One region of the Aliiroseovarius sp. genome, then DNA from elsewhere that is predicted to be linked to it. Evidence: riboswitches for the same ligand, from Rfam matches in the RefSeq annotation. Region 1 holds a riboswitch; each other region holds the start of a gene.
What was found. A riboswitch is a leader RNA that binds a small molecule or an ion and turns the genes downstream of it on or off. The one in region 1 is predicted to bind cobalamin.

Region 1 (4,090 bases):
CCAGCACGATGCCTGAGGCGACGATACCGCCGCAGAAGGCGGCCAGCGGCAGGGTCCAGATGCCCAGCACATCGCCGGTGACGGTAATGACCAGCACGGCGCCGGCAGCGGCCCCCGAGGAGAGGCCGAACAGGAACGGGTCCGCCAGGTCATTGCGTGTGGTGGTTTGCAGTACGACGCCGACAATGCCCAGCCCCGCGCCGATGATGGCGGAAAACAGCGCGCGCGGCAGGCGCAGGTCAAAGATGATGCGGCCCATCGGGGTGGGGTCCGCGTCGCTCCAGCCAAGCCCCGTGGCGATGGCGGCGAAGACCTCGGCCAGGGGAATGGCGGTCGTGCCGTAGAGCACGGACAGAAGGATCAGGGCGACCAGAACGGCCGCCCCTCCCATCAGTATCAGGCCGAAACGACCCACTTCAGAACAGATCCGGGTGCATGGCTTTCGCTATGGCTTCGATCGCGTCGATATTCGCCGGGCCAGGGGTCAGCTCTTCGTAGCGCAGGCCGATCCAGCGCTCGTTTTTGACCGCGTCAATATGGGCCATGACCGGATGTTCCTGCAGGAACTTGAACGTGTCGGCGGCGCCATTGCCGGTCTGATAATCCAGCAGGACCAGGAACTCCGGGTTGGCGGCGGCGACGGCCTCCCACGAGGTGCGACCCCAGCTGGTGTCCATGTCATGGGTCACGTTGGTGCCCCCAGCCGCAGAGATCATCGCGTCGGGGATCGCGAACTTGCCCGAGGTAAAGGGCGCGTCCGCCGGGCCGTCCAGCAGGAAGACACGCGGCTTTTCGGCATCCGCCGTCTTGGCTTCGATCGCCGCCAGCTGCTCTTTCCAGCCGGAAACCAGCATCTCGGCCTTGTCGCTCACGTCCATGACCTCGCCCAGACGCAGCACGTCGCCAAACAGCAGGTCCATCGAGGCGACCGGGCGGCCTTCGTGCAGGTGCACGCAGCTTTCGGTCAGCACCATGGTCTGGATGCCGAAGGGGGCGAGCGTGTCCGGGGTCACGTCCCCGCCAGGTTTCATGCCGTAATACCAGCCAGCAAAGAACATGTCGGGCTCGGCGGCGACCAGGTTTTCCACCGTGGGGTATTTCGGCGCCAGCTCCGGGATGTCACCGCGCATGGCGTCGAAATCCGGGCTGGTCTTGTACCAGCCGGTAATGCCGGTCAGGCCGACGATCTTGTCTTGCAGACCCAGGGCAAAGGCCATGTCGGTCATGTTCATGTCATGCACGACAATGCGTTCGGGCGTCTTTTCGAACACCAGCGGCGCGCCGCAATTGTCCACCGTGACCTCGGCCGAGGCGGCCTGGGCCAGTCCCAGCAGCACGGCTGCGGGCAGGTACATCTTCATCCTCACTCACTCCTTCAGATGTGGATTTCTGTTTTTCGGATATCCAGCGTCGGGATCTGCCGGTCGCCATGGGGCAACAGCAGGTAATTGACGCCGAACGTGTCATGGACTGCCTGGGGGGTCAGAACCTCGGTAACCGAGCCGAACCCGGTCAGGCGGCTGTCCTTCATCAGGGCGACATGGGTCGCGAACTCCGGGATCATCACAAGGTCATGCACCACCATGATCACCGTCACCCCCAGCGCGGCCACCAGCGACAGCATGCGTCCCTTGGCATCGGGGTCGAGGTGGTTGGTCGGTTCATCCAGGAACAGGATCTGCGGCTTCTGTGCCAGGGCGCGGGCGATATGCGCCCGTTGACGTTCGCCACCCGACAAGCGGTCCATCGGCTTGTCGGCCAGCGCGGCAAGCCCGGTCAGGCCCAGGATGCGGTCCATGGCCTCGGCATGTTCAGTGGCAGAATGATCGGCCCAAATCGGCATTTGCCCCAAGGCCACGTACTCCCGCAGCTTCAACCGCCCATCCGGGGCCGAATGTTGGCTGACCAGGGCAATGCGGCGGGCCCGCTGCTCCAGCGGCATGTCACGCAGGCTCTGCCCTTCGATGGTCACGTCGCCCAGGGCGATTTCCTCGATCCCCGACAACAGGTTCAAAAGCGTGGTCTTGCCCGCCCCGTTTGGCCCGGCAATCGCCAGTCGAGCGCCGCGGGGCAGGTCGAACGAGACATCGCTGATCAGCCGGTCGCCGTTCAGCGCAAAATACTCCAGGTTATCGACACTCAAAAAATCATGCATGCGCCCACCCCCGCGACTTGTGCCCGGGCAGGCGGGCCAGGGTCTTGTCATAGAGCGCGCGCGGGCGCTCGGTTGCCGAGGTCCAACCGGTTTCATGCGCATCATATTGATGGGCGAACTCCGCAATGGCCGCGATATCCTCGTCCCCGGCGATGGGGCCGAACAGATAGGTGGCCTTGCCTGGCGCCTGAAAGCCGACGGCCACCGGGTGGTCGCATCCCGCCATGCAGTCAACCGGGCGGATGGTGAAGCCGGTTGGCAGTCGCGCTGTCAACGCAGCCCGCATTCGTGCCGCCGCAGTTGGCCCCGCACATGTCGTGCAGACCAACAAAGTGTGGTCTTGGTGATTATCTGTTTGGGACATGGTCGCCCCCGCTTGCCATCAAGCGCAGAACGAAGGTGCCCAGTTTGTCCTTACGCGAAAGACGTGTCATCCAGCCTCCTTCCAGAGCGCCCCGCTCCGGGTCAGTTTCAACTTGGATGGCAGGTCTCCTGACTTCGCGGGTCAAAGCTTGGTCGACCTTCCCGACCCCTTCGAGGTCAGTGGTATCTTCGACGTCGCTCACCGCTTACAGTTGCGGGGGCAGTCACGGAATTGGCGCCTGATGGCTACACCTCACCGTGTTCCCTTTTCATCCCGCGACCTTGGGTCTGGCGGGAACCATCAGCGCTACAGAAATCCGGCCTGCGGCAGTTTGTCAAGCATTGTGGACCTGCCAGCGCTGAAACACGCCGTAAAACGGGTGTTGTCCGGCCTTCGAGATATGTGCGGGCCTGGCAGGTCAACCGGGGGTGTCACTTCTACAGAATCACCTCACATCACGGGCGCCAGGTGGGCGGTCAGCAGCACGGCGATGATCATCAGTTCGACCAGCAGCGGCAGCAGCATGGACGGAGCCGGGGTCGGTGACATCCACCAGCACGATCTGAAAGATCTTGCGACCGGTTTCGGCCCGAGGCTGCTACTCTTGGCAATCGTGGCGAATGACCGCAGGCAGCCCAAAGCGGTCGTGACCGTCCTTCACCCAGGGCGGGAAGCGGTCTTTTGCTGCGATTAGCCTCAAGGTCAGCTAGGTGGACCGCAGCAGTCATTTGCCGGTTCCCCCATGAATACTGCCTTCATGGTCCAGGCAGCATCCCAGAAATGAGTTGAGCTTGGAGAGCTCAAGCCGACGCCGGCAATGCGATCAGCAAAACTCTGCAATCTGATCGATGCGAGCAAGTGAAGGAGCAAACGGGCAAAGGTGCGAGCCGTTGTACCGCAGTGCCTTGTTTACTCAGGTGCCAGCGTGTTTACTAATGTGATGGATCCGCGGCATCGGGTCGCCATTATAGCTACAGAACGGAATATAGCTTTGTCCGATGAGCTTTTCACAACCAGTAAATCAGACCTGTTGTCCGACGCCAGCGGACGTCTATCGCGCGCTGATGCCTTCGCGCGAGCCCGGGCCGTCGCTGATGCTCTTGAAGTTGCTGGCCTGAAACCGGGGGACAGGGTCGCGCTTCTTTGCCGTTCCCCCGCTGACGCCATCATCGGGTTCATTGCCACGCTGATGACGGAGTTCGTTGCGGTTCCCGTTCACCCGTCCTCTCCACCGGCCGCCACGGCAGGGCTGCTCGTCGCCAGCGGCGCGGCGGCGATGATCAGTGACCACGGGGACTTCGCCGACTTGACCGGCGCAGACACCATCGCGCACATAAGCTCCCGCCTCGATCCCGTGGCCTGCCATGCCCCGACACTGTCAGGCAGCGCGGACCAGATCGCCGCGTTGCTCTACACATCCGGTACCACCGGCGCCCCCAAGGGCGTAACCATCACGCTTGGCAATCTCCTTGCGATGACCGACCGGCTGGTGCACGACTTCTTCCGAGTCGATGACACGGACACGCTCCTATTGGCCGCGCCACTTGCGAATGTCTACGGAACCGCCCTTG
Region 2 (4,090 bases), 2.3 Mb from region 1:
GGTGATAGGTCTGCAACAGAGCCGTCTCCGGCAGCGGCGCCTCAGACACGCGGGCCATCTCAGCGCCCCTTGAACAACGTGCCGAAGAGCCCGCGCACGATGCGGCGTCCGGTGGTACCCTTCAGCTCCTTGATCACCACATTGGCGACGGCTTCGCCGAAGCTTTCCGACTTGCGCGAGCGGCTCTTGCGGGGGGACCGCGAGCTTGACCGCCCCACCCGCGTGCCCGAGTAGCGCCGCCCGGCACGGTATTCGCGTTCGGCAGCGCTTTCGGCCTCCTCCTCGGCCTTCTCCGCCTCCTCGGCCTCGCGGGCCGCGTCAGCTGCGCGTTTGGTCAGCACCTCATAGGCGCTTTCGCGATCCTTCAGCTCCTCATACTTGCCGGCAATCGGCGAGGCATTGATCAGCGCCTTGCGATCCTTCGGGTCAAGCGGCCCCAGCTGCGAGGACGGCGGGCGGATCAGCGTGCGTTCCACCACCCCGGGCGCGCCCTTGCGCTCCAGCATGGACGTCACGGCCTCGCCCACGCCGACCTCGCGGATCGCGTCCTCGGTCTCGAAACGCGGGTTGTCGCGATAGGTCTCGGCGGCCTGGCGCAGCTCCTTGCGGTCCTTGGCGGTAAAGGCCCTGAGCGCATGCTGAATGCGGTTGCCGAGCTGACCCAGGATATCCTCGGGCACATCGGCCGGGTTCTGGGTGCAGAAATAGACGCCCACGCCCTTGGACCGGATGAGCCGCGCCACCTGTTCCACCTTGTCCAGCAGCGCCTTGGGCGCGTCATCGAACAGCAGATGCGCCTCGTCAAAGAAGAAGACCAGCTTGGGCTTGTCGGGATCCCCGACCTCGGGCAGTTCCTCGAACAGTTCCGACAACAGCCACAGAAGGAAGGTCGCGTAAAGCTTCGGCGAGCCCATCAGCTTGTCCGCCGCCAGGATCGAGATCCGCCCGCGCCCGTCTGTATCCGTGCGCATGATGTCGCTGAGTTCCAGCGCCGGTTCACCGAACAGCCGCGCGCCGCCCTGGTTTTCCAGCACCAGCAATGCCCGCTGGATCGCCCCAACCGAGCTGGCGGAGACATTGCCGTAGCGTAGGCTGAGGTCCTTGGAGTTCTGCCCAACCCAGACCAACAGCGCCTGCAGGTCCTTCAGGTCCAGCAGAGGCAGCCCCTGTTCATCCGCCACGCGGAAGGCGATATTCAGCACACCTTCCTGCGCCTCGGTCAGTTCCAGCAGCTGCGACAGCAGCAGCGGCCCCATCTCGGACACGGTGGTGCGGATCGGGTGCCCCTGGTCGCCATAGAGATCCCAGAAAGTCACCGGGAAGGCACCATACTTATAGTCGTCAAAGCCGATGGTTCCCGCCCGTTTCATGAAGGCGTCATGCAGCTTGAACCCCTCCGAGCCCGCGGCCGCCAGGCCCGACAGGTCCCCTTTCACATCCGACAGGAAAACCGGCACGCCCTGGGCAGCAAAGCCTTCGGCCAGGATCTGCAGAGTGACGGTCTTGCCGGTGCCGGTAGCCCCCGCGATCAGCCCGTGGCGGTTGGCATACTTCAGCAATAGTCCTTGTTTTTCAACGTATTCAGCCCCGCCGCCGCCAATGAAAATGCGCCCGTCCATATCGCTGCCCATGAGCCCGCCTCTACTTCCTGTGGAAAACTTCTGGGTTGAAAATACAAAATTAACCCTTCTGCGCTAGGGTGAAATCATCCGGGCAGTGTCCTCTTTCGCCCGGATGACTTCCTCCCTGTCAGACTGGCCGCGCCCCCGGGCGCGGCTTTTTTTCGAAAATGTTGAAAAACAACCACTTTCCCCTGTTGACCGATGCGACCAAACGTCATAGCGTTCCGACACAATATAAGCCGGCCGGTCCGGCAGGGAGTGAAAAATCAGGAAAGGGCCCTCATCCAGGGCCCTTTTTCTTTGTGCTTTTTCCAAGAAAATGATGGGGGCCGGAATATCGTTCCCGGCAGGTGGGTGCGCCAGCGGCGGCGCGACCAACCTTTGTGTCAACTCAGCGCCATCTCGACCTGACGGGTGGCAATGACCAAGCCGCGCCCGGCCTTGGCCGCCGCCCAAACCTCGTCCTCGGACAGGTCCGCATCCACATCCCCGGCCAGCCAGGCCTCGTCCCGCGTGGCGCGCCAAGCCAGGCGGCAGGGCCGCCCGCAGCCCGCCACATCCGCCGCGCCGGAGATTTCGAATTCCTCGTCCAGCGTGTCGCCCGCCGCACCGATGGCAGCGCTCAATCGTGTCAACAGAGCATGGCCCTGCAGGCAGGCCCCGCCTGTGATCGGACAGGTGGTGCAGATGATCGTTTCGTCTTTCCGGGTCATGTCGCCCTCCGCGCGTTGAAACGGGGTTTACGGGCGGACGGATCATCCACGCCGGGGCACCCCGCCCGGGTTGTCTACAGGCGATGGCAGGTCTCCTGACTTGCGGGTCATGGCTCGCCCGGCCCTTCCCGATCCTCTGCTCGAAAGCCTCGGATCAGTGGTCATGCCGGGGTGCTCGCCGCCTACAGTTGCGGGGGCAGTCGCGGAATTGGCGCCGTTGAACGGATCGTGGGCGCCGCACCGTGTTCCCTGATCGTCCGACACGCAGGGCGCGCCGAACGAAACCATCCTCTGCGCTCTAACACGGGCAGGTCGTGGTGTCAGGCGAATTTGCGTCACCTCCCGTCCGGAACGCGGCAAGCAAACACTGAACGGCCGGGGACACGCGGAATTCCCCCATGGCGCGTCAGGCAGTCGTTTTGCGCCTGACAGCCTGTTCCAGCCATGTTAAGCATCCGTCCGAACAGGTTCATGATAAACACAGGACATTGCACATGAAGGCAGATCTGTTGAAACCGCTTACCCTGGCCGCACTGTTTGCGCTGAGCACCGCTTCGACCGGCTGGGCACAGGACAGCGGCGAGGCCGCCCCGGCCGAAGGTGAAGACGCCGCAGCTGAGGCCGAGGCCGAAGCCGACGCCGGTGTGACCGGTCTGGACATGGGCACCGATGCGGAACGCCAGCCCGGCCAGATTTATGTCGCCGAGGTTCATGGCGATTGGGAGCGCCGCTGCGCCCACAACCCGGGCGGCGACGATCCGTGTCAGATGTATCAGCTGCTGAAGGACGCGGACGGAACGCCAGTCGCCGAGATCAACATCGTGCGCCTGCCCGAGGGCAGCCAGGCCCTGGCCGGGGCCACCTTTGTTGCCCCCCTGGAAACACTGCTGACCGAAAAGCTGACCATTGCCGTGGACAGTGGCGGTGGCAAGGAATACGCCTTCCGCGTCTGCACCGCACAGGGCTGCCTGGTTCAGCTGGGTTTTGGCCCCGCGGATATCGCGGCAATGAAGGCCGGTAGCGTGGCGACCGCCACTATCGTGCCCGCCGTCGCACCGGACCAGCGCGTGCAGCTGCCGATCTCGCTGACCGGCTTCACCGCCGCCTTTGACTCGCTGCAGCCGCCGGTTCTGCCGCAGCAATAAGCCGCCACAGGCCCAGACACGAAAACGCCGCCCTCGGGGCGGCGTTTTTTTATTGGATCCCTTTTAATGGACCACAACGGGGAAAGCGTCCCTCACGCCACCTTTCGCAAGGCCAACACCGCGTTCAGCCCGCCAAAGGCGAAGGCATTGGACAGTACCGCCTCGCATTCCATCTGGCGCGCCACGTTGGGCACCACATCCAGCGCACACTCCGGGTCCGGCTCCTCATAGCCGATCGTGGGGGCGATCACCCCTTCGCGCAGGGCCATGATACAGGCCAGCAGTTCCACCGCGCCGGTGCCGCCAATCAGGTGACCATGCATCGACTTGGTCGAGCTGATCATCAGGTCATCCGCGTGATGCCCGAAGGCATCGGCCACAGCCGCACATTCGGTCTTGTCATTGGCCGCCGTACCGGTACCATGAGCGTTGACATAACAGATATCTTCCGGGTTCAACGCCCCGTCCTGCATCGCGCCCCGGATCGCGCGCGCCGCGCCCTGTTTCGAGGGCATGACAATGTCGGACGCATCCGAGCTCATCGCGAAGCCCACCACCTCGGCCAGGATCTCGGCGCCGCGCTTGCGGGCATGTTCGTATTCCTCGAAGA
Region 3 (4,090 bases), 600 kb from region 1:
TGAACTGCACCACCGCCGAGGGCATGCCGTGGGCGATACAGCGCAGGATCATGCCGAAGCCCGAGCTCGACTTGCCCTTGCCGGGACCAGTGTGCACGATCACCAACCCCTTCTCGCCGGTCTTGGTTTCCATCATGCGGTCGCGTGCGGCCTTTTTCTTGGCCATCTTTGCAGCGTGGCGGGCGTTATCGTCGGTCATGGGCGGCCTCGTGTCCTGTCTGGTCGGAAACGGAGTAGAAGCGCAGCGCGCGCACACTGTCAATGCTGCCACCGACCAATCGCGCGGCTTTCACCGACGCGATCCGCTGAAAATCGGGCGCGGCACCGGATCGTGACAGCGGGTAAGCAGACCTGCCAAGAACAGCAGCCAAGCCAAGCTCCAGGCCAGGACGGCCGCGTCCTGCCAACCTGCCACCCGCATCACAATGGCCGCCTGAAGGCACCCGAAGGCGGGCAGCATCCAGGGGCGGGCCTCCAGCCCCAGCGCGCCACGCCGGGCCACCGGGCGGGCGGCGACAGCCATGATCAACGATGACATGGCCCCCATGATCATAGCATGGATCGCGTTGGGGGACGCGACCAGGTCCACCCCGATCAGGGCCGTGCCCCACAGCCCCAACCCCAGTGGCAGCCAGAGGAACCCAAGCGCCAACATGAGCAACAGGGGCTCCCTATGGGCCCGGCCAAGCGACCATGTGGGCAGGCGCACGGCCTGGGACAGGGCAGCGGTCAACAACGCAAACCCTGCCAGTTCGTCTCGGCCCCAGATCAGCAAAGCCGCTGCCAGCCCCAGCGCCGCGGCACCGATCCACCCAAGCAACGGCAGGTCCCTCCCGGCCGCCCGACCGCGTCGGCTGGCATCGGACTTCAGAAAGCCGAAGACCATACGCCCGCCGACCACCACCAGCAGGGCGGCAAACAGCAGAGGCGCCAGCAGAGGCGCCGCGTCGAAACCGCCCCCCAGCACTGACCCGACCAGCACCGTGCCAGAGGCGCCTCCGGCCAGACAAAGAAAACCGACATAAGCCCAGATCTTGGCGGTTGCGCCGCGAATCCCCTCACGCGCCAGCACCAGGGCCAGCGCCCAGAACACTGCGGCATTCGCACTGGCGAGCCAGGCAAGAGGCAGCATGTCCGAGATCAGCATAGACAGGCGCGCCACACCCCACAGCCCAGCCAGAAGAGCCACCGCAGCACCCGACACAGGCGCCCGCCCGGTCCAGCTGCTGCAGGCCGATGGCAGGTACCCCAACAGGGCCGCCGCGCCAAATCCGAATGTCATCTCATGCACATGCCACAGATAGGGATCGGCAACCTGGTCCAGGCTCGTCGGCAGGACATGCCAGATTGCCACCGACAACGCCGCCCAGATCGCCGTCAACGGGAACATGATCCGGTAACTCGCGGCCAAAGCCCCCCGGCCCGGCCAGTAACGCCCCGACATGTCGTTTTCCTGCAGCAATCCGACCCCCTTGATGCTTGACAACAATAAGCACTTGGCCACATCTGGCCTAGCTGGTTCCTGTCGTAAGGCAGGCGAAGAGGGAATGCGACAGGCCACCACAGGCCGAGGCGCAGCCGCCCCCGCGACCGTGAACAGAGAGGTCACCCGACCACTGGCCCCACAGGGTCGGGAAGGTGGGTGGCCATCGGAACAACACCCCCCGGGGTCCACACGTTTCGAACTCTGCAAGCCGGGAGACCTGCCAGCACTGTACGTAACGGGCGAACGGGGTGTATCGCGACCGGCTTGTCGGAACAGCGGTCTCGGACCGGTTCCCTGGCTGGCCTGCCCCCTTTCGCCACAGATTGGAAAGGGAAGGCACAATGGACGACATGGCCGAAATTGACGCCAAGGTCACCGTCACCGTCTGCACCACCTGCCGCGCCGGTGCCCCCACTGACGCCGAAGGCCCTCGCCCCGGGGCCCGTCTGCATGATGCTCTATCCGGCGCCCTGCCCGACCATGTCCGCATCCGCCCTGTCGAATGCCTGTCCGCCTGCTCGCGCGGCTGTTCCATGGTGATCGAAGGCGGGGCTGAACGCTGGACCTACATCTACGGCGACATGGACCCGGACACCCATGTACCCGCCATCGTTGAAGGCGTGACCGCCTATGCCGCCACCACCGACGGTGTCGTGCCCTGGCGTGAACGGCCCGAGATCTTCCGCAAGCAATCCATTGCCCGCATTCCCCCACAAGCCCCGCAGAAATCCACCAAGGAGGCCGCCGAATGAGCAACCTGTCGAAAACCCCCGTCACCGTGATCACCGGCTTCCTCGGCTCCGGCAAGACCACGCTGATCCGTCACCTGATGACCCACAACCAAGGCAAGCGCCTGGCGGTTCTGGTCAATGAATTCGGCACCGCCGGCGTGGATGGCGACATCCTGAAGAGCTGCGCGGATGAGAACTGCCCGGAAAACAACATCATGGAGCTGGCCAACGGCTGCATCTGCTGCACCGTGGCCGATGATTTCATCCCCACGATCGAAGCCCTGATGGCCCTGCCGGAAAAACCCGATCACATCCTGATCGAGACCTCGGGCCTGGCGCTGCCGAAACCGCTCCTGAAAGCCTTCGACTGGCCCGCAATCAAGTCGCGCATCACCGTGGACGGCGTGATCGCGCTGGCCGATGCCGAGGCCGTCGCCTCGGGCCAATTCGCCCCCGACCTTGATGCCGTTCAGGCCCAGCGCGAGGCCGATGATAGCCTGGACCACGAAACGCCCCTGTCCGAGGTGTTCGAGGATCAGGTCTCCTGCGCCGATATCGTGCTTCTGTCCAAAGCCGACCTGGCGGGCGAAGAGGGCCTCGCCAAGGCCCGTGCCGTGATTGAGGCCGAAGCCCCGCGCGAGCTGCCGATCATCCCGATGAGCGAAGGCGTGGTCGACCCGCGTGTCGTGCTGGGGCTGGAAGCCGCCGCCGAAGATGACCTCGACGCGCGTCCCAGCCACCATGACGGCCATCACGACCACGAACATGACGATTTCGACTCGATCGTCATCGACCTGGGCGAGGTCGCCAATCCCGAAACGCTGCAAGGCAATATCGAACGTCTGGCCCGCGAGCAGAAGATCCTGCGCGTGAAGGGCTATGTCGCCGTCGAAGGCAAGCCGATGCGCATGTTGGTGCAGGCGGTCGGCGCGCGGGTCCGCGCGCAATTCGACCAGCCTTGGGGGGCGCAGGAACGTCGCACCCAGCTGGTGGTCATTGCCGAACATCACGACATCAACGAAGCCGCCATTCGTTCTGTGCTGGAGGCCTAAGCACCGATGCACGTCGTCTTCCGCGAAAGCCACGGGCTCGATCAGAGCGACACCCCGCAGGACCTCGGTCAGAGCCCTGCGGAGCTGGTCGTGCTGTCCTTCTCGGACAGTGACCTGGGGGCTTTCGCGGCAGGATGGCACAGGGCGAATGGGGGGGCGGATGGCAACTTGCCTTCACTGCGTCTCGCCAACCTGGTGGCGCTGAAACATCCCCTGTCGGTCGACACTTACGCTGAACAGACCCTGGTGGGCGCCAAGGCCATCCTGGTTCGGCTGATCGGCGGGGAAAGCTACTGGGCCTATGGGCTGGCGACGCTTCAAGACATGGCACGGCGGCGGGGGATCGCTCTGGCCATCCTGCCTGCCGATGGCCGCCCCGACCCGCGTCTGGACGAGCTTTCGACCCTGCCCACCTCGACCCTGCGCCGTTTGCAGCAGCTCTGCGAGGCAGGCGGCGCCGTGGCCGCCCAGGCCGCGCTGGCGCAATTGTCGCTCGCCGCCGGGCTCTACGCGGGCCCCGTGCGCGGCGCCAAGACCGTGCCCGAGGCTGGGTTCTATCACCCGGGCCAGGGCGTCGTGCCCGCGCCGGAGCCGGGCGACAAACCGCTTGCCCTCGTCACCTTCTATCGCTCCTACCTGACCTCGGCGGACACCGATCCGGTGGACGCGCTGATTAGCGCGCTGGAGGCACGTGGTTTCGACGCCATCGGCCTCTTCGCGCCCACACTCAAGGGCACCCATGCGCCCTGGATCGCGGATCAGGTCGCACGGCTCACCCCCGCGGCCATAGTCAACGCCACTGCCTTTTCGGCGCAGGGCGC
Region 4 (4,090 bases), 1.6 Mb from region 1:
GGGTGAAGACGAATACATCGGTGTCGATGATGGACCGGCGAAAGGCGCGCGCAGTCCCGCGCAGCATGGCGCGGCATTCCTCGGCGTCGTCGAACCCGTCCGGTTCGATCATGGGACGCAGGCTGTCGCGCCACCGGCCGTCCTCTTCCCACAGTTCGACCGTATCGGCGAGCTCTGGCGTGGTGGCCAGAGAGACCCAGTATTCCAGGGCGCGCGCGGTGTAGATATTCGCAGTCCGGGACGAGAAGATGCTGTAGTTGAACCGCGCTTCCAGATGTTCGGGGAAGTTGGACGGGGCGGGCTCGGCGTCCACCCAGGGCTGCCCGCGCCCCTGAAGCGCGCGGCTGATATGCTGTGCGAAACAGGACCCGTAGGTGGAAAAACGCGCATTCGCGGGCAATTGGAAGCCGGATTTGTACAGGTTTTCATACCCGTACACCCCGGGTTCAGCCACGCCGGTGCGCCAGAATGCTGTCTTCGGCTGCGCGGAGAACACCGTTGCCCCGGTGTTCCCTGAATTCTTGGTGCTCATGATCTCTGCTCGAACAGGTTCGTAATTTTTTTAACGATTCTCGTGGGAAAGAGGCCACAAGTCAAGCAAGCCCTGCTCATCGCGCCGCGCGCCCATCAAGCGTACGGGGAAAATGGGGCGTGGCACCATTCGGTCTGCGCGGCAGCTGGCCTTGGATCGGTGTGTCTGCGCATAACTCATCCGCCGAAGATCACTGGACCCGTATGGACAATGGCCGGGCACGCATCTGTGAGCCACGTAGAAAACTGCCGAGTGCCGTCATCACGACCCAAACGGTCCAACCTCGGTGCGGGACATGTACCTGACAGCCCTGCCTATCGACACCGTGCAGATGACCGCAACACCGCGGGTTGATACCCAAACTCGCAACGTGCGTTTGGAATGCGAAGGTGACACTCCATTGGGCAAGGTTAACCTGCCAGAGGGCCATGACGGCAGCCAACAGCCCCCTTGGTGGTGCCCGGCGCCTGGACCTCGGAGCAAGAACAGCTACCGTTGAACGACGCTCACAAGATGGCTGAGCGCGTCGTTGTCCTTACTTTCGACGTCCGTGGCCGGGCCAAGTTGCCCATCGGAGCCGGTTGGGCCGACAGGACCAAGGTGGGTAGAAGTTGGTCCCTGTGCCCCGCCCTATTGCCCGGCCTTCACGCCGTCCATCGCCAGGGCTTCCACGAGGCGACCGAGAACTTGTTGTCATGGGCCGCGATCAATCCCCGGTCTACCTCGGACTAGTAGGGCGCCTGATACCTGATGTTGTTCTCATCCGTCGTGCTGGCCCCCGGAAGCAGGGTGTCGGCGGCGTCATCCGCCACCGCGGCGGTCATGTAGCCGGAGAGTGCGTAGACGCCCAGGCCGGAGATGCGGACGGCATCCACCCCGTCCAGAGCGGACAGGAAGGCGGCGGCATGGATGTCGGCGGTCTTTATGGTGGGATCTTCGACGTCGCGCGGGCTGCCTGCGCTTTCCCCCGGTAAAGCTGAGGGGCAGGCCGCAGACTCCGCGCGACCTGTTGGAGCACAACCGCATCCGATACCGGTTCCAATCATCCGACCGCATCGCGCCCTGGAGCTTCGAGGCTGCAGAGTGCGCGTTCACCGCGGATATCAAAGGCTGCCTTGTAACCAGTACGCTGCCGCCTCGAACGATCTGGGCAAACAGGGGCTGGGACTGGTCCAAACGTTTCGGGACTATGTTGCCGAGGCGTTGAAGGCTGGAATATTGGTTTCGCTGCTCGAAGATCACTTGAGCGCAACCCCGGCATCGCCCCAATTTCCCGCGTGAATACCGCGCGATGATGCCGCTCCGGCCGTTCATGGAGCACCTCCGGCCCGCCACGATGGATACCTGACCATCGACCCGTGGCGTTGGGCAGGGCGTCCGGCAGCCCCGCTTGCTGCAAAGGGTCTTCTTTTCGTGGTGCAAAGGGCGCACACAATAACGTTGACCGGTTTCCAAGACTCTGCCATTTGGATTCGCAGTCCGGTTTCGGGATTCGTCCCGAAAGCAAAAGGGAATGCAGTGCGGTGCCTTGCGCACCTAGGCTGCAGCTGCCCCCGCAACTGTAAGCGGTGAGCACGGCTGAACACGCCACTGGGGTCAACCCGGGAAGGCCAGACCGTCGCTTTGACCCGCAAGTCAGGAGACCTGCCGGATATGCGCCCTTGGGAGGGGTGCTGACAATCGGCGACGGGGTGTGCGTCGGGAACATCTGCCCAAGGATGTGGGCTGTTCCTTCGTCCTGTTGCCTCACAGAAATGCGTGCCGGGGTTGGCACGACAATAGAGGGACGTAAGTTCATGAAAAAGTTGCTTTTGGCTGCAACTGCCGCGCTGACTCTGCCGATGATGGCACAGGCGCATTTCCTGCTGGAATACACCGAAGACACGATGATCGAGCGCCCGGGCGACGTGCCGGTCAAGCTGATCTTCTGGCACCCGTTCGAAGCGGGTCACGCGATGGTGCTGGAGAAGCCCGAGGAGTTCTACGTGATCCACAATGGCGAGAAAATCGACCTGATGGACACGCTGCAGGAAACCACTTTCGAGGGCCCGGAAAACTCCGCCCCGGCCTTTCTCGGTTCGGTTCCGGTCAAGCGGTCGGGGGATTACGTGGTCGTGACCGTGCCCACGCCCTATTATGAGGAATCCGAGGATATCTATATCCAGCAGATCACCAAGACCTACCTGAACCGCAACGAGCTACCGACCGACTGGGATCAGCCGCAGGGTCTGGCAACCGAAATCCTGCCGCTGAACAAGCCTTACAACATCATCGCCGGTTCGACCTTTACCGGTCGCGTTCTGAGCGAAGGCAACCCGGTGGCTGGCGCCGAGATCGAGATCGAATACATGGCCGCAACGCCCGAGATGGACGGCAACGGCGCCGCTGCGCCGACCGCCTCGCCGCTCCCCGGTGGCTCTGTTGTGGCGATCTCGGATGACAACGGCTACTTCAGCTTCGGTGTGCCCAAGGCGGGCTATTGGGGCTTTGCCGCGCTGGGCTCGGGCCCCGCAACCGAACATGAAGGCAAGGAGCTGAGCCAGGACGCCGTGATCTGGATCCGCGCCTGGGATCTGGAATAACTCCATGCACATCGTAGATGGGGCCCTGTCCAATCCTGTTGTCATCGGTGGCGCTGTCGCCGCGGCTGGTGGCATTGCGCTTGGGCTGAAATCTCTGGACCTGGACCGCATCCCCACCGCAGGGGTGCTGTCCGCCAGTTTCTTCGTGGCATCCTTGATCCACGTGCCTGTCGGGCCCTCATCGGTGCATCTGATCATGAATGGCTTGGCCGGGCTTCTGCTCGGCTGGGCCGCCTTTCCAGCGCTGTTCGTGGGGCTGCTGTTGCAGGCCGCGTTCTTTGGCTTCGGCGGGCTGACGGTTCTTGGCGTCAACACGTTGAACATCGCGTTGCCCGCAGTGCTGGCGGGAATGCTTTTCGGCAGGTTGATCGGACGCGGCAGCGAGGTGCAGGGTGCGATCTGGGGCAGTGTCGGCGGGGCCTTCGCCATTGCGGCCACGACCGGTATGGTGGCCGTGTCACTGGCGCTGTCGGGGGATGAATTCCTGCCAGCGGCCAAGCTGGTGTTCTTCGCGCATATCCCGGTCATGGCGGTTGAAGCCGTGCTGACCGGTTTCGCGGTTCTGTTGGCGCGCAAGGTCAAGCCCGAACTCTTTGCAAGGAGGATGTCCTCGTGAAACATCGTCTTTTGATCTGCACGTTGGCCTGCGCCATGTTCGGTGCCGTGATTTGCGCCCCTGTGCCCGCCCTGGCGCACAAGGTCATCGCCAGTGTATTTCCCTCGGGCGACGTCATCGAAGGCGAGTTGGGTTTTTCCAACGGCGATATGGCCGTCGGGCAGGAGGTCATCGTCTTTGGCCCGGATGGGGCCGAGATCGGGCGGACCGTCACGGATGAGGACGGTTTCTTCCTGTATGCTCCGACGCAGCCGGTCGCCCACACCTTCCGCGCCGACATGGGCGCAGGGCACGTGGCTGACGTCACCATGCCCGCCGATGAGGTCGCCAAGATCATGGGCGTCGCCGCCGTTGAGGTCG

Region 2: another riboswitch for cobalamin. It lies ahead of ACO07D_RS18615 (hypothetical protein); the one in region 1 lies ahead of ACO07D_RS07415 (DUF1636 family protein).
Region 3: another riboswitch for cobalamin. It lies ahead of ACO07D_RS04340 (DUF1636 family protein); the one in region 1 lies ahead of ACO07D_RS07415 (DUF1636 family protein).
Region 4: another riboswitch for cobalamin. It lies ahead of ACO07D_RS14940 (DUF4198 domain-containing protein); the one in region 1 lies ahead of ACO07D_RS07415 (DUF1636 family protein).

Annotation. Positions count from the first base shown of each region.
Region 1 covers NZ_CBDDIE010000003.1:1,246,107-1,250,196, forward strand. Annotated here, with positions in the region: gene ACO07D_RS07400 (FecCD family ABC transporter permease) at 1-391, opposite strand, end outside; gene ACO07D_RS07405 (ABC transporter substrate-binding protein) at 417-1,361, opposite strand; gene ACO07D_RS07410 (ABC transporter ATP-binding protein) at 1,376-2,155, opposite strand; gene ACO07D_RS07415 (DUF1636 family protein) at 2,148-2,519, opposite strand; cobalamin riboswitch at 2,621-2,836, opposite strand; gene ACO07D_RS07420 (class I adenylate-forming enzyme family protein) at 3,550-4,090, shown strand, end outside.
Region 2 covers NZ_CBDDIE010000003.1:3,557,438-3,561,527, forward strand. Annotated here, with positions in the region: gene ACO07D_RS18605 (hypothetical protein) at 1-58, opposite strand, end outside; gene ACO07D_RS18610 (helicase HerA-like domain-containing protein) at 60-1,619, opposite strand; gene ACO07D_RS18615 (hypothetical protein) at 2,009-2,335, opposite strand; cobalamin riboswitch at 2,404-2,639, opposite strand; gene ACO07D_RS18620 (invasion associated locus B family protein) at 2,830-3,480, shown strand; gene ACO07D_RS18625 (beta-ketoacyl-[acyl-carrier-protein] synthase family protein) at 3,573-4,090, opposite strand, start outside.
Region 3 covers NZ_CBDDIE010000003.1:644,322-648,411, forward strand. Annotated here, with positions in the region: gene cobO (cob(I)yrinic acid a,c-diamide adenosyltransferase) at 1-199, opposite strand, end outside; gene ACO07D_RS04335 (NnrS family protein) at 290-1,444, opposite strand; cobalamin riboswitch at 1,500-1,725, shown strand; gene ACO07D_RS04340 (DUF1636 family protein) at 1,828-2,238, shown strand; gene cobW (cobalamin biosynthesis protein CobW) at 2,235-3,269, shown strand; gene cobN (cobaltochelatase subunit CobN) at 3,276-4,090, shown strand, end outside.
Region 4 covers NZ_CBDDIE010000003.1:2,838,925-2,843,014, forward strand. Annotated here, with positions in the region: gene ACO07D_RS14930 (GSCFA domain-containing protein) at 1-532, opposite strand, end outside; gene ACO07D_RS14935 (hypothetical protein) at 1,261-1,578, opposite strand; cobalamin riboswitch at 1,997-2,198, shown strand; gene ACO07D_RS14940 (DUF4198 domain-containing protein) at 2,329-3,114, shown strand; gene cbiM (cobalt transporter CbiM) at 3,119-3,730, shown strand; gene ACO07D_RS14950 (cobalt ABC transporter permease) at 3,727-4,090, shown strand, end outside.